3 regions of the Leptolyngbya sp. FACHB-261 genome follow, and region 3 is predicted to be linked to each of the others. Evidence: predicted binding sites of a transcription regulator. Region 3 holds the regulator's gene; each other region holds the start of a gene.
What was found. Region 3 encodes NtcA, which controls nitrogen genes in cyanobacteria. Its sites were predicted from a motif close to TTTGTANNNNNNNNTACAAA; they were not measured.

Region 1 (4,211 bases), on a different contig from region 3:
GAACCGGAACTGCTCTATGGCATCACCACTGAAGATGCTGGTCTGTTTCGCCTAGACCCAGTGCTGCCGTTTTCCTCTTTCGGGGCTGTGGCGATGGCCCGAGCCGAAAGTGATGTCAATAGCGGCTCCTCACAGTTCTTCTTCTTTCTATTCGAGCCGGAACTCACGCCTGCTGGCCGCAATCTGCTGGATGGCCGCTACGCAATTTTTGGCTACACCACGCAAGGGGCCGAAGTCCTGCGCGAACTCAAAGAAGGGGACAAGATCGTTTCGGCACGGGTGGTGAGCGGCGCTGAAAACCTGGTTCAGCCCACGGCCTGAGTTCAACCGCCTGAGGTCAACATGCAAACAGCTCAAGACCTAGGAGAGCAGGGCCTACTGGCCTTGGTGCAGCAGTATTGCCCACCTGGCGTGGTGGGAGATGATGCGGCCCTGCTGCCGGTACAGCCTGGTCATGAGCTGGTGGTCACCACCGATGTGCTGGTTGACGAAGTCCATTTCAGCGACACAACCACGGCAGCCGAAGATGTCGGCTGGCGAGCCGCAGCCGCGAACCTCTCAGATCTGGCCGCAATGGGAGCGCAACCGCTGGGGCTGGTCATTGGTGTAGCTCTGCCGCCCACGACGCCCGTGGCCTGGCTAGAGGGCTGCTATCGCGGCTTCAAAGCCTGCCTGGATCGGTACGGTACGGTGCTGGTGGGTGGTGATCTCTGCCGTTCGAGTGTGCGCACCCTAGCGGTGACGGCTTTAGGCCAAGTCAAGCCTGAGCGAGTGATCCGACGCAGCGGCGCCAAGATTGGAGATGCTGTGCTGGTTAGCGGTGTGCATGGGGCATCGCGGGCAGGACTAGAACTGCTACTCCAGCCTCAGTTCCAGCCACAATTCCAGTCGCACTGGGGCCAAGACCTGAGCCCTGAGCAGCGACAGGCCCTCCAGCAAGCCCATCAGCGACCCATGCCTCGCCTGGATGTCTTGCCCAAGCTGTGGGCTGTGAGCGACCGGGCCGCCGGCATGGACAGCAGCGATGGTCTAGCCGATGCTTTGGTGCAAATTGCCCGAGCCAGTGGTGTTGGTTTGCAGATTGACCTAGAGGCGATTCCCAAACCCAGAGCCTTGGAGCCCCAGCTAGCCCTGGAATGGGCACTCTACGGCGGCGAAGACTTCGAATTGGTATTGTGTCTGCCTCCAGTTGCCGCTGAGCAGCTACAAGCAGCGCTGGGTGGGGAAGCTGCGGTGATCGGGCAAGTGGTAGCGGGTAGTGGGGTACGAGATCTACAGGGGCAAGAGTTGAGCCAGGCTCAAGCCTTTCAACATTTTGCTTAGCTTCAAGACCTAACTTCAGAGCCTAACTTGAGGGCTTCAGGTTAAGCCCCAACCCTTGAGTTGGCACGGGTTTGTATTAATGATTACAGAACTCAGCCAGTCTTCAATGAGACATAGAACCTGAGCTAAAGTCTCGCCCTATGGGTTCGGACTTTGAGCCATGGCTCTGCTAGTTCGAGCTGCGCCCACGTTATCGCGGGGCAGTTTTTTTATTGCATTTGTTGGCTGGGTGAGGAGCTAGATGAAAAGAATTCGAAGTTTGAGATTGCCGAAATGGGTTGGCTTGGCCCTGATTCTGCTTGGCATTACCTTTAGCACTGGTGCCTTTGCCTATCAGCACAACAAGCAAGCCCAGGCAGCAATCACCCAAGAGACCTTGAGAATTGCACCGGCCAACTATCCTGGCAAAGTGCATTTGTTGCCCGCCACTTTAGAAACCACACAGTGGGGCTGGTTTGACAATGCTCAAGCGCCAGTGATGCGGATTGCCTCAGGCGACACGGTGGTGTTGGAAACGATGATGCATTCCCATAACCAGATCGTGCCCGGCAAAACCATCGAAGAACTCAAAAAACTGCGGACTGACAATCCTGGCCGGGGGCCTCACACGGTGACCGGCCCTATCTACGTTGAAGGGGCAGAACCAGGCGATGTTTTGAAGGTCAAGATCCTCAAAATTGAGCCCCGTTCCTATGCCGCCAACTTTAATATTCCGGGGATGTTTGGTCAGTTTCCCAATCGTTTTCCCGATGGACAGGTCAAGTATCTGTACCTGGACATGGATAAAAAGATTGCCCAATTTGCACCCGGCATTGAAATTCCCCTGGCGCCCTTTCCTGGTACGCTAGCGGTTGCCCGAGCTGAGCCCGGTCGCTACAGCTCAGTGCCGCCGGGTCCCTATGCTGGCAATCTAGATATCCGTGATTTTGTGCCCGGTTCGACTCTCTATGTCCCAGTCTTCGTGAAGGGGGCTTTGCTGTGGACAGGTGACTCTCACGCGGCTCAAGGCAACGGCGAGGTTAACTTGACGGCCCTAGAGACCGCCTTTAAAGAAATGGTGCTCAATGTAGAGGTAATTAAAGGCAAACCTCAGGATTGGCCCAAGATTGAAACGACGGCTCACTGGATCACGGTTGGCGTAGACCGTGACCTCAACAAAGCGCTAGATAACGTCAAAGCTGAAACCGCCAAATTCTTAGCCGAGCAACGCCAAATCACGCCGACGGCTGCGGCTGAACTCATGCCCCAAGTCTCAGACTGCCGGATTTCTCAAGTAGTAAACATCAACAAAGGCATTCACTGTCTCAACCCTAAAGATATTCGAGCCCGCAAGAGCACGACCTATCCCGTGGTCAGTAATGCCGATTACTACGTCACTAGCGACACCGGCACAGATCTCAATAAGGTGATGGATAACGCGTCCCTGGCGATGCTGAGTTTGTTGCAGGACAAAGAGAAAGTCTCGCGCCTGGATGCTTATGCTCTGGCTAGCATGAGAATGGATTGCCGCGTCAACAAAATGAGCCCAGAGGCAAAGAGCGTTCATTGCCTGATGCCCAAGAGTATTTGGGTTGCTAATCGTAAGTGATCTGACATGATCCGATTCAAAGGGCTATTGCGGCTGCTGAGCTGTTGCTTGCTAGGGCTCATCCTGTGGGGAACAACACCCGCAGCTCAAAGCAGTGAGATACACAGTGAGATCATCCACAGCAAGATCAATAGTGGGACTATAAAAGTCGTCGCAACCACCTCCGATCTGCAAAGTTTGGTCGAAGCAGTGGGAGGGACGCGAGTAGCCGCCAGTAGCATTGCTCTGCCAGCCCAAGATCCTCACGCCTTTGAGCCGCGTCTGGCCAACTTGCAGCAGCTCAAGGGCGCCAATCTGGTCGTTAAAATCGGCCTGGATCACGATCTCTGGTTCGATAAATTGCTCCAGGAAACTGGCAACCTTGAGCTGCAGCGGGGAGGCAAAGGCTATGTCGATGCCTCCCTGGGCGTTCCCTTGCTAGAGGTGCGCTCCACCACCTTTGCTCCCACCGCCGGGCACAATCACGGCGCGGGCAACCCGCACTATTGGCTCGACCCCTTGAATGCCCAAACTATGACTGGGGCAATTGTCGAAGGGCTGGTAAAAATCGACCCAGACTATGCTGATTTCTATGAAGCTAATCGAACTGCATTTCTGCTAGAACTTGATGCCAAGCTAACCAATTGGGAGCAGCAACTCGCTCCCTTTCAGGGCATTCCGGTCATCGCCTATCACAACAGCTGGCCCTATCTCGCCCGTCGCTTTCGGCTCAAGATTATTGACTATGTAGAGCCTAAACCAGGCGTCCCAGCTAGCCCCACTCATTTGGCCGCCCTGATCCGGGAAATTAAGGCCGAGCATGTGTCGCTGGTGATCAAAGAGCCTTATGAGCCGGAGCAAATTCCTAAGCTCTTGAGCAAGAAGACCGGCGCAAGCGTCGTGACCTTAGTGTCTTCAGTGGGGGCGTTGCCTGCTGTGGAAGATTACTTCGCTCTGTTTGACTACAACGTTCGTACCCTGGCCCAAGCTTTTAGTCAGAATTTGCACGATGGATGACACGCTACAACTGCTCACCATTCCGTTTCTGGTGGCTTTGGTTCTGACGGGCATTCACACTTACCTGGGCATTCATGTGCTCAGCCGCAATATTATTTTTGTCGATTTAGCCCTGGCTCAAATCTCGGCTTTGGGTGCGACGGTTGCGTTCATGCTGGGCTATTTGCCTCAGTCAGCTGCGGCCTATGCTTATTCGCTGGGTTTCACGATTGTGGGTGCGGCGATTTTGTCTTCGAGTCGCAATTGGACAGGCAGAGTCTCGCAGGAGACTTTCATTGGCGTCGTCTATGTTGTCTCAGCCGCT
Region 2 (4,211 bases), on a different contig from region 3:
ATGGGTGAGGGTCAGACACCCCGCCGTCAGCTCTGGGGAAGCTTGTTACTGGGCTTTGCCTTGACCTGGTTGACGGGAGGACTTTACTGGGGCTGGTTACGCTCGGAACCCCTACTGCACCTGCCGCTAGAGGCGCTAGGCGTTCCCTTTGCGCTGTGGAAACTTCGCCATCCTCTACTACGAGTCGGCAATTACTTCTACTTAGGCTCATTGGTCGGCACGGTTGTTACCGACGCCTATTTTTACCTAGTGCAGGTCATTCCCCATTGGCGGCAACTGATGCGCTCTGAGCCAGAGCTAGCCGCTGGAATCTTTAGGAGCGCTCTAGTGCAGGTACAAACACCCTGGGGTGTAGCTTGGGCTGCGGTCTTGGCCACGCTGTTGCTGAGCATTGGTGTCATTGCTTTAAGACAACGCTCGTTGCATTGGGCTGCCTTTGGCGGTGCAGTTTTGAGTACGATTTTAGTAGATGGTTTGTTTTGGCTGGCTGCCTGCTGGGCTTAAATCGGTCTCAGTACCAGGTCGCATAGCATTACAGATCCAGGGCGAAAGAGCCAGACATGCATCCCATTTCTGAGTCCAACTTGGAATTAGAGATGCTTGTACGGAGACAACCTCGCTCGGACAGGATGCATCATAGGTAGAGAAGGCTGACTTTCGTTTTTCGACCCTGTGGTGATTTCGCAACCCACTCCTCACCTGCTGCTGCGTAATGAGTCCGGCGAACGGCAGGTTCCCCTAGTGGGCAGCAACTGCTGGACGATTGGTCGCAGTGAAGACAATACACTTGTCCTGTCTGACCGCTGGATCTCACGTAACCATGCCATGCTCCAGAGCATGGAAAGCGGCGAGTACTACCTGATTGATTTGGGCAGTCGTAATGGCTCGTTTGTGAACGGACGGCGGGTTAGTATTCCCGTCACCCTAAACAGCGGCGACCGGCTGACCTTCGGACAGACAGAGCTGGAGTTCTACTGTCCTGATATCAGTCATGGCCCAGACTCTTCGATCGGGCTAGATAACTCCGACGATTTCACAGCGACAGCGACACTGCACGTCCGTCGCCTGATTTCTGTGCTGGTTGTCGACATCCGCGATTACACCGGCCTTACACGACAGCTTGATGAGCAACTGCTCTCGGAGGTCATTGGCACCTGGTTCCGCCATGCTGGCGAGATCATCCGTGAATACGGAAGTTGGGTCGACAAGTACATCGGCGATGCAGTGATGGCGGTCTGGATCCACGGTAGCCATGACGTTGGCACTGATGAGTTGCTACCGGTGTTTCGGGCGCTCTCGGCGCTCCACCACATGACTCTAGAACTCAACCATCAGTACCCTCTGCCCTTTGCTCTACGCGTAGGCGCGGGGGTGAATACCGGCTATGCCATGGTTGGCAATACGGGCAGCGGAGATCGACCTGATTACACCGCGCTCGGCGACACGGTCAATGCAGCCTTTCGCCTGGAAACAGCCACTAAACAAATCGGTCTTGATATTGCCTTGGGTGAGACTGCTTATGGGCGTTTGAAGCCTGGGATCGCTGGCAGCGCCGCCCCTTTCAAACAGCACGAAGTTCGGCTCAAGGGCTATGAGAACCCTACCTTAGCCTATGCCGCTAGCTTTACAGACCTAGATACCTTCCTGGACTGGTTTAGTACTTAAAAGCCCAACTTGCATAAAAAGCCCCAGAGAGATTCTGGGGCTTTTTATGCAAGCGTAATGGGAGTGTTCAATAAATTTTTGATTGGCAATTGCTGACGCACAAGTACAGGAATTGGACCGGCCAATTTAGCTGAGCTGACGCTTCTCAGCTTCCAGCAGGTTCAGCAGTTGAGTATCGCCTTTGCTGCGGGCAACTTCCATCCGGCGCTCTAGAGAGGCCATCATGCTGACACGGTGACTAGCCTGGGCTTGCGCTTGGGCTTGAGGTGAAATTTTGTTCGCTATGAGCTTTCTCATTGTTTTATCTGGGCTATGCTTACCTGCTTAGCTTATCACCCTCAAAGCTAAAAACCCTACTACAGATGGCTGAGTCCTCCTGTAGATAAAGCCTTGAGGGTTTTGTAGCGAAGGCTACGATAAGCATCCGAATCATATGCGTCAGACCAAGGTTCTATTTAGAAAGTCAGAAAAATTTAACAAGGGCCTCGCTACACTTAGAAACTGACGTCTCTGGAGCAGAGTGCCTGCTAATTGCCCCCTATGTCCGGCCCTTCCTCTGACCCAACTGTCTCGACAGACTCAGCAACGACTGGCCGTTGGCTACGAAACTTTCTGGTTGCTCTAGCTGTTGTGGTGCTAAGTGCCAGCCTGTTCTGGGGAGTCCGGTTGCAGGGCAGTCGCACCTCACTCAACACGATGGCGGAAACCGGTGTACCCATTGAGGTCGCACAAACCAATCCACTGCCCACCCTGGTGGAGTTCTACGCAGATTGGTGTACCAGTTGTCAGGCAATGGCCCCAATGATGGCGGATTTGCGACAGCGCTACGCAGAGCAGATCAATTTTGTGATGCTCAATGTTGACAACTCCAAGTGGTTACCTGAAGTTAGCCGTTATCAGGTTGATGGCATTCCTCATTTCGTCTTTCTAGACGCTGCCAATCAAGAGCTGGCCTCTGCTATCGGGGAACAACCCCGCTTGGTCATGGAGCGCAACCTACAGGCCCTTGCAATGGCTCAACCCCAATTGCCTGAGGTCCAACGGCCAGCTGGGCAAACCTCAACCTTCCAATCTCCTACCTCGGGCAGTCCAGAAGTTAGTCGGGTGAAAGTGGACCAAACTAGCCCTCGTGCTCACGGCAATGGTCTTTAAATCCCTCTAAGGGGAGGTAAATTTAGCTCTTGCTGGCGAGAGTATGAGCTGGATTAGTGATAGTGTCAGTCGCTGCTAGCCCTCTTGGGTACTGGCCTCGACGCACTTTCAGAGCCCATTTACTTTCAGGACCCATGTAAGTGGGTCTGCGCTCGATTAATGCCGTTTGGGTGACCAGCACTGGTTAGTGGAAGGGGTCAACCTGTTTAGGCAAGGGTGTCTAGACCGGCTTAAAGCTTCAAGGACTGCTTCTTCAGAGGCGAGTTCAGAAGCGTAAACCCAAAATAACAACCCCCTTTGTTGGGTCAACCTGTCGTAGGTGTTCTCTGTGTTGATTCTGGAACGTTCTGCTGTAGAGCCTTGCCGCATTCATACAGGCAAGGCTGAGCAACTAGGCTTATGTTACCGAAGCCAGCTCTACCGCTATGCTGGCTGTTTTCCAAGTAACCAAATGAGCGCTGCCGTGCGCGCCTGTCGGGAAGTGTTAGAGCGAGAAGAGCTGGCAGTTCTGGTTCATACCCCTCGGGGCTACAGTCTTTGGCTCCAGTGTCGCTCCCCCACGCATCGAAGCCAGAATCTGCCCTTGACCGACCTCGATACATTAATCAGTAAGTTTGGCTACGATGCTGAACTGCCAATGGATCTGGAGTTACCCCAACGCTTTCAGGCTTACATTCACTAGAGGTTCTAGAGGTTAGGATTCAAAGCTTCCAGTCACGGATACTAGTGCGCACCCCACAACGCTCTAGGGCTGTATGGAGTCGGTAAGCTTGAAGAGCATAAAGCGGTTGAGGCAGGACCCGCGGTAGGCGAGTCAGCAGTGCTTGAGCGTGGTTGAGATTGCAATCGAGATGCCGAGTCAGAACCTGCACGACATCCAAAGCGTCAACATTAGGCCGCATCTGCTCCAAGGTGAGATGCCATTGGCGCGGCAGCATGGTTCCCTGCTCAATACTTTGCAAGCTACTAGAGGTTGCTAAAACGACTAGGCGGTCACCCGCCTGCAAGCGCAGCCCCTTGTCATAGCGTGGGCAAAGCGTCGCGCTGCCACCTGGGCTCTGGTGCAGTACGGGCACGACTGAGTAACCGTAAGCTACCTCAGCCAAGAGTCGATCATGCAGGTTATCGCCAACTGTTACCTCGTATTCGGTAACCAGAACGGTTCGCTCTTCCAGTTGAAATAGTGCCAGTACATTTTCACCTAGGCTCGCGGCAGCAAAGGCTTTAGCTGCCAGCACAGGAACACAAAGAATGCGGGCAAACGGCAGTAGACCAGCAACGTCTTCACTGAAACGGGCATCGGAGGTGCGAATGACCAAACGACAGCCTGGATTGAGAGAACGGGCCAGCAGAGAGATCTCCAGATTGATCAAATCGTCGCTAGTTGCAGCTAG
Region 3 (4,211 bases):
AGCTGAGTGTAGAACCCTACACGGAACCGGCTACAAGCGAAAGCGAGACTGCGACACCAGCAGCCTCGCCTTGACATAAATGAAAGCTCAAGTAACCTCCCTAGTCCAAACAGGGCTACGGAGGTTACTTATTTAGGCTCGATTGGATCTTAAATACCCCTGCCTTATACCTGCTTATGGCTAGGCTAAAGGCAACTAGACAGGCTAGTCCAGGGTTGCAGACGATTGCAGGTGGGCTTCTAAGAACCACAGGCGCATATCAACGGCGCGCGAGATCTCGGTGTAGAGATCAGCGGTGTCCTTGTCTCCTAGAGAATCAGAGTCGTCAATAGCCGTACGGATGCGGCTGCTGTACTGGCCGTAGCGCTCGACGAGGGCTTCGACGTGCTCTCTGCCTTCAACAGCTCCCAGGGGATACTCCGGTAAGGCAGAGGCCTCTGCGGCCATGCGCGCCGTTCCTTGGGCAATGCCACCGAGCGTTGTCGCTCGTTCAGCCAATAAATCCACGAAGCCCAGCACTTCCGTCGCTAGCTCATCAAACAGCAGATGCAGCTGGTAGAAGTTCATGCCCTTGACGTTCCAGTGAGCTTGCTTCACTTGGGTGTAAAGGTCGAGCGTGTCGGCCAGGTGCTGGTTCAACATGCCGATTAGCTGCGTGCGCTTCTCAGCAGGGATGTTGATGCGGCTCTGATACTGTGCGGTCTTTGCCGTCTTGGTCTGACTGACTGCCATCTTTAACTCTCCTGTCGCAGAGATACTAAAACGAACTCATTACGACTACGCTTAGTCTAGCAAGAAATGCCCTACTCTGTCAAAGGCGCAGTTGTCAAGCGTGCTTAAACCACGTCTGTAGGCGGAGTGAGATTAAGCTCCCATGATCTCGTAGCCACCGTCTACATAGATGATTTGGCCGGTGATGCCACTCGACAAGTCACTACACAAGAAGGCAGCCGTATTGCCCACTTCCAAGGGGGTAACCGAACGGCGGAGAGGCGCTACTTCTTCAACATGGTGGATCATGTCCAGGATGCCGCCAATTGCTGAGGATGCCAGTGTTCGAATCGGACCGGCAGAGATGGCATTCACGCGAATGTTTTGGGGGCCCAGCTCGGCAGCTAGATAGCGAGTGTTGCACTCAAGAGCGGCTTTAGCAGTGCCAGCTAGGTTATAGCCTGGGATCACCCGTACCCCGCCGAGGTAGCTGAGCGTTACTACGCTGCCTCCTTGAGTCATCAGGTGCTTTGTAGCTCCGCACAGTTGGACCAGTGAGTAGGCGCTGATATCAAGGGCTTGATTAAAGCCAGCGCGGGAGATGTCGCTGAAATTGCAAGTGAGGTCTTCTTTATTCACGAAAGCAAGGCAATGGATCAAGATATCCAGGCGACCCCACTTTTCCTGAATAGCAGCGACCATCTCCTCGATCTGCGCATCATTCTGGACATTGCAAGGCAGAAGCAAATCTGGGGCTAGTGGCTCGACCAACTCGGCAACCTTAGCGCGATAGCGATCTCGCTCATCGGGCAGGTAGGTGATAGCGAGGTTGGCTCCAGCCTTGTGCAAGGACTGGGCAATACCCCAGGCAATAGAACGATTGTTGGCAATGCCAGTGACCAGCGCATTTTTTCCGGTCAGGTCAAGCATGGATCTCTCCAGATCGGGTGGCGGCGTGACGAGATCTTACGATACAGCAGCCCTGCCTCTCTCCCGCTCCAGAATCCAGTCTCGTATCACCGCTCAGCAAAACTAAAGTCTGTTGTGATACCGTTTGGTCAAAATTGGTTACCTGTAATACAAACCGCAAGCCTTGAGTAGGTTTAAGTGATGAAAACTTAGTCAGGGCGTTCAGCAAGCCTTGAGATCATCCAGACCGGGAGGGATAGAGGTGGGGAAGGAACGATGGTTGTGACCCAAGATCGGCCTCTAGCGGCGGTTTTCCGCCAGATGAACAATGGTCTATTTCCGCCGATGGTGGAAACCTTCGAGCGGGGTAAGACAATCTTTTTCCCGGGTGACCCAGCGGAGCGAGTTTACTTTCTGCTCAAGGGAGCGGTCAAGCTTTCGCGGGTCTATGAAGCAGGTGAAGAAATCACCGTCGCCTTGCTACGCGAAAACAGTGTCTTCGGCGTGCTGTCTCTGATTACGGGCAACCGCTCTGACCGCTTCTATCACTCTGTGGCCTTCACCCCGGTGGAACTGGTTTCAGTGCCGATTGAGCAGGTGGAGAAAGCGCTCAAGGAAGACCCAGAACTCTCAATGGTGTTGCTGCGTGGCCTCTCCTCGCGCATTTTGCAAACCGAGATGATGATTGAGACCCTGGCCCACCGCGATATGGGCTCTCGTCTGGTGAGCTTCTTGCTGATCCTCTGCCGTGACTTTGGTGTGCCGGGCGCAGAGGGCGTCACCGTGGATCTGAAGCTCTCGCACCAAGCCATTGCTGAGGCTATTGGCTCTACGCGAGTTACCGTCACTCGGCTGCTGGGCGACTTGCGTAAGCAAAAGATGATCTCAATTCATAAGAAAAAGATCACGGTCCATAATCCAGTGCTGCTGGGCCGCCGTTTCACCTAATTTTTCAGGATCTCTAGAGGCGCAGCCTTCAGCTAGACTGCACCCATGACTTCAACTTTCATGCCCGATTTGTCCGCCCTGCTCCCCATCGCCCGCAACGCTGCTTGGGGCGCAGCCGATATTCTGCTGGAGCACTACAACGGCCACAGCGATTTGCAGGTAGACGAGAAGAAGGACGGCCCTGTTACGGCTGCAGATCTAGCCGTGAATCGTCATCTTCTGTCTACGCTTCAAACTGCCTTGGGCAATGAGCATTTTGCCTACCTCAGCGAGGAGACAGCTGACGTACCCAGCCGTTTTGAGAAACAGTGGGTTTGGATCATTGATCCGCTGGATGGCACTCGCGACTTTATTGACCGCACTGGCGAGTTTGCCGTTCATATTGCGCTGGTGCATCAAGGCCGTCCGGTATTGGCTGTCGTCGCTTATCCGATGGTGCAGAAGCTCTACACCGCTGTGCAAGGCCAGGGCAGTCAGGTAGAAACTCGGGATGGCACTGCTCATGCCTTGCAGGTGTCTGACCGGCAGCAGCCTGAGCAAATGCGTTTGATTGTGAGCCGCAGCCACCGGGACGGCAAGCTAGACCGCTTACTGGCCAAACTTCCAAAGGCGGACCAGCGGGCTGTTGGCAGCATTGGCTGTAAGTTCGCTTCGATCACAGAGCAGGAGACCGACTTCTACGTAGCCCTCTCTGGCAAAAGCGCACCCAAGGATTGGGATCTAGCTGCACCTGAACTAATTTTGACGGAAGCAGGTGGTCAGGTTAGCCGCTTTGACGGCAGCCTGCTGGAGTACAACCGCGCTGATGTGAGCCAATGGGGCGGCATCCTGGCCAGCAATGGCCATGCCCATAACAAGCTTTGTGCATTGGCAGAAGCAGCACTTGCAGAGGTGACATGAGAATGGCTGAGGGGTAACTTGGCTTAAGCTATACCAAGGCTTAGGCCAGCGGCTCCCCTCAATCTTCCAGGGATTTTCGTGTTGAACCTCGTTCAGCACCTCTAGGCTGCTTACCTGACATCAGAGGCTCTGTGAAGCTGAAGTGAGGCATCAGCCAACTTTCTTTTTGGCTGATGAAGACTCTGAGGAGAGTCCATTTCGAGTGTTTCAGTAAAAATACTAGTCACTTATTATCAGGCTGTGCAGCCAAAACTTCTGACGCTTTTTGCATCTACCCGTTGAATATGAGCATCTGCAACTATGGATATCATTGCTCAGTCTAGGGCAGATGGATTGCAGTATTAAGCAAGGAGTTGCATAAGCCAATGTAGAACGTTAAAGATACTCCTAGCCAGATTGCTAATCAGCTAGATGAGTTTCCTGATAACGCTCTAAAGGATTGTATATAGCTGGTGGACTTCTAGTTTCCACTTGCCTAGAGTTCAGTCGCACCCTAGCTGTTCTAGCTGAGGAGTACCTTGATGCATCTATTGCCAAAACTTGCCTGCAAAAACTATCTCGGCTTGGTTCAGCTACCCGCCGCTCTATTGTAAATACTTCTCGGGGTAGATGGCAATCTTCCTCTAGGTTCTGACTTTCACCGGCTACAGGCTTAGGTTGCTATCTCATTCATTGCAGACTTGCTTAGACAGACGCCGGGAGCGAACTGAGCAGGTTTAGCTTAGCAGTAGGCTGCTGTTGGA

Region 1: the regulator NtcA is predicted to act here: its motif matches at 1,394-1,413, upstream of H6F94_RS04605 (acetamidase/formamidase family protein).
Region 2: the regulator NtcA is predicted to act here: its motif matches at 2,064-2,083, upstream of pirA (arginine synthesis PII-interacting regulator PirA).

The regions. Positions count from the first base shown of each region.
Region 1 is NZ_JACJPL010000010.1:73,683-77,893, forward strand. It holds gene H6F94_RS04595 (peptidylprolyl isomerase) at 1-321, shown strand, start outside; gene thiL (thiamine-phosphate kinase) at 343-1,323, shown strand; gene H6F94_RS04605 (acetamidase/formamidase family protein) at 1,565-2,911, shown strand; gene H6F94_RS04610 (metal ABC transporter substrate-binding protein) at 2,918-3,907, shown strand; gene H6F94_RS04615 (metal ABC transporter permease) at 3,900-4,211, shown strand, end outside.
Region 2 is NZ_JACJPL010000004.1:98,024-102,234, forward strand. It holds gene H6F94_RS03255 (DUF3120 domain-containing protein) at 1-504, shown strand, start outside; gene H6F94_RS03260 (adenylate/guanylate cyclase domain-containing protein) at 673-1,665, shown strand; gene pirA (arginine synthesis PII-interacting regulator PirA) at 1,792-1,962, opposite strand; gene H6F94_RS03270 (thioredoxin domain-containing protein) at 2,206-2,817, shown strand; gene H6F94_RS03275 (hypothetical protein) at 3,146-3,499, shown strand; gene H6F94_RS03280 (NAD-binding protein) at 3,519-4,211, opposite strand, start outside.
Region 3 is NZ_JACJPL010000001.1:447,326-451,536, forward strand. It holds gene H6F94_RS02035 (DUF4335 domain-containing protein) at 1-74, shown strand, start outside; gene dps (DNA starvation/stationary phase protection protein Dps) at 205-732, opposite strand; gene fabI (enoyl-ACP reductase FabI) at 865-1,641, opposite strand; gene ntcA (global nitrogen regulator NtcA) at 1,897-2,568, shown strand; gene H6F94_RS02055 (3'(2'),5'-bisphosphate nucleotidase CysQ family protein) at 2,614-3,468, shown strand.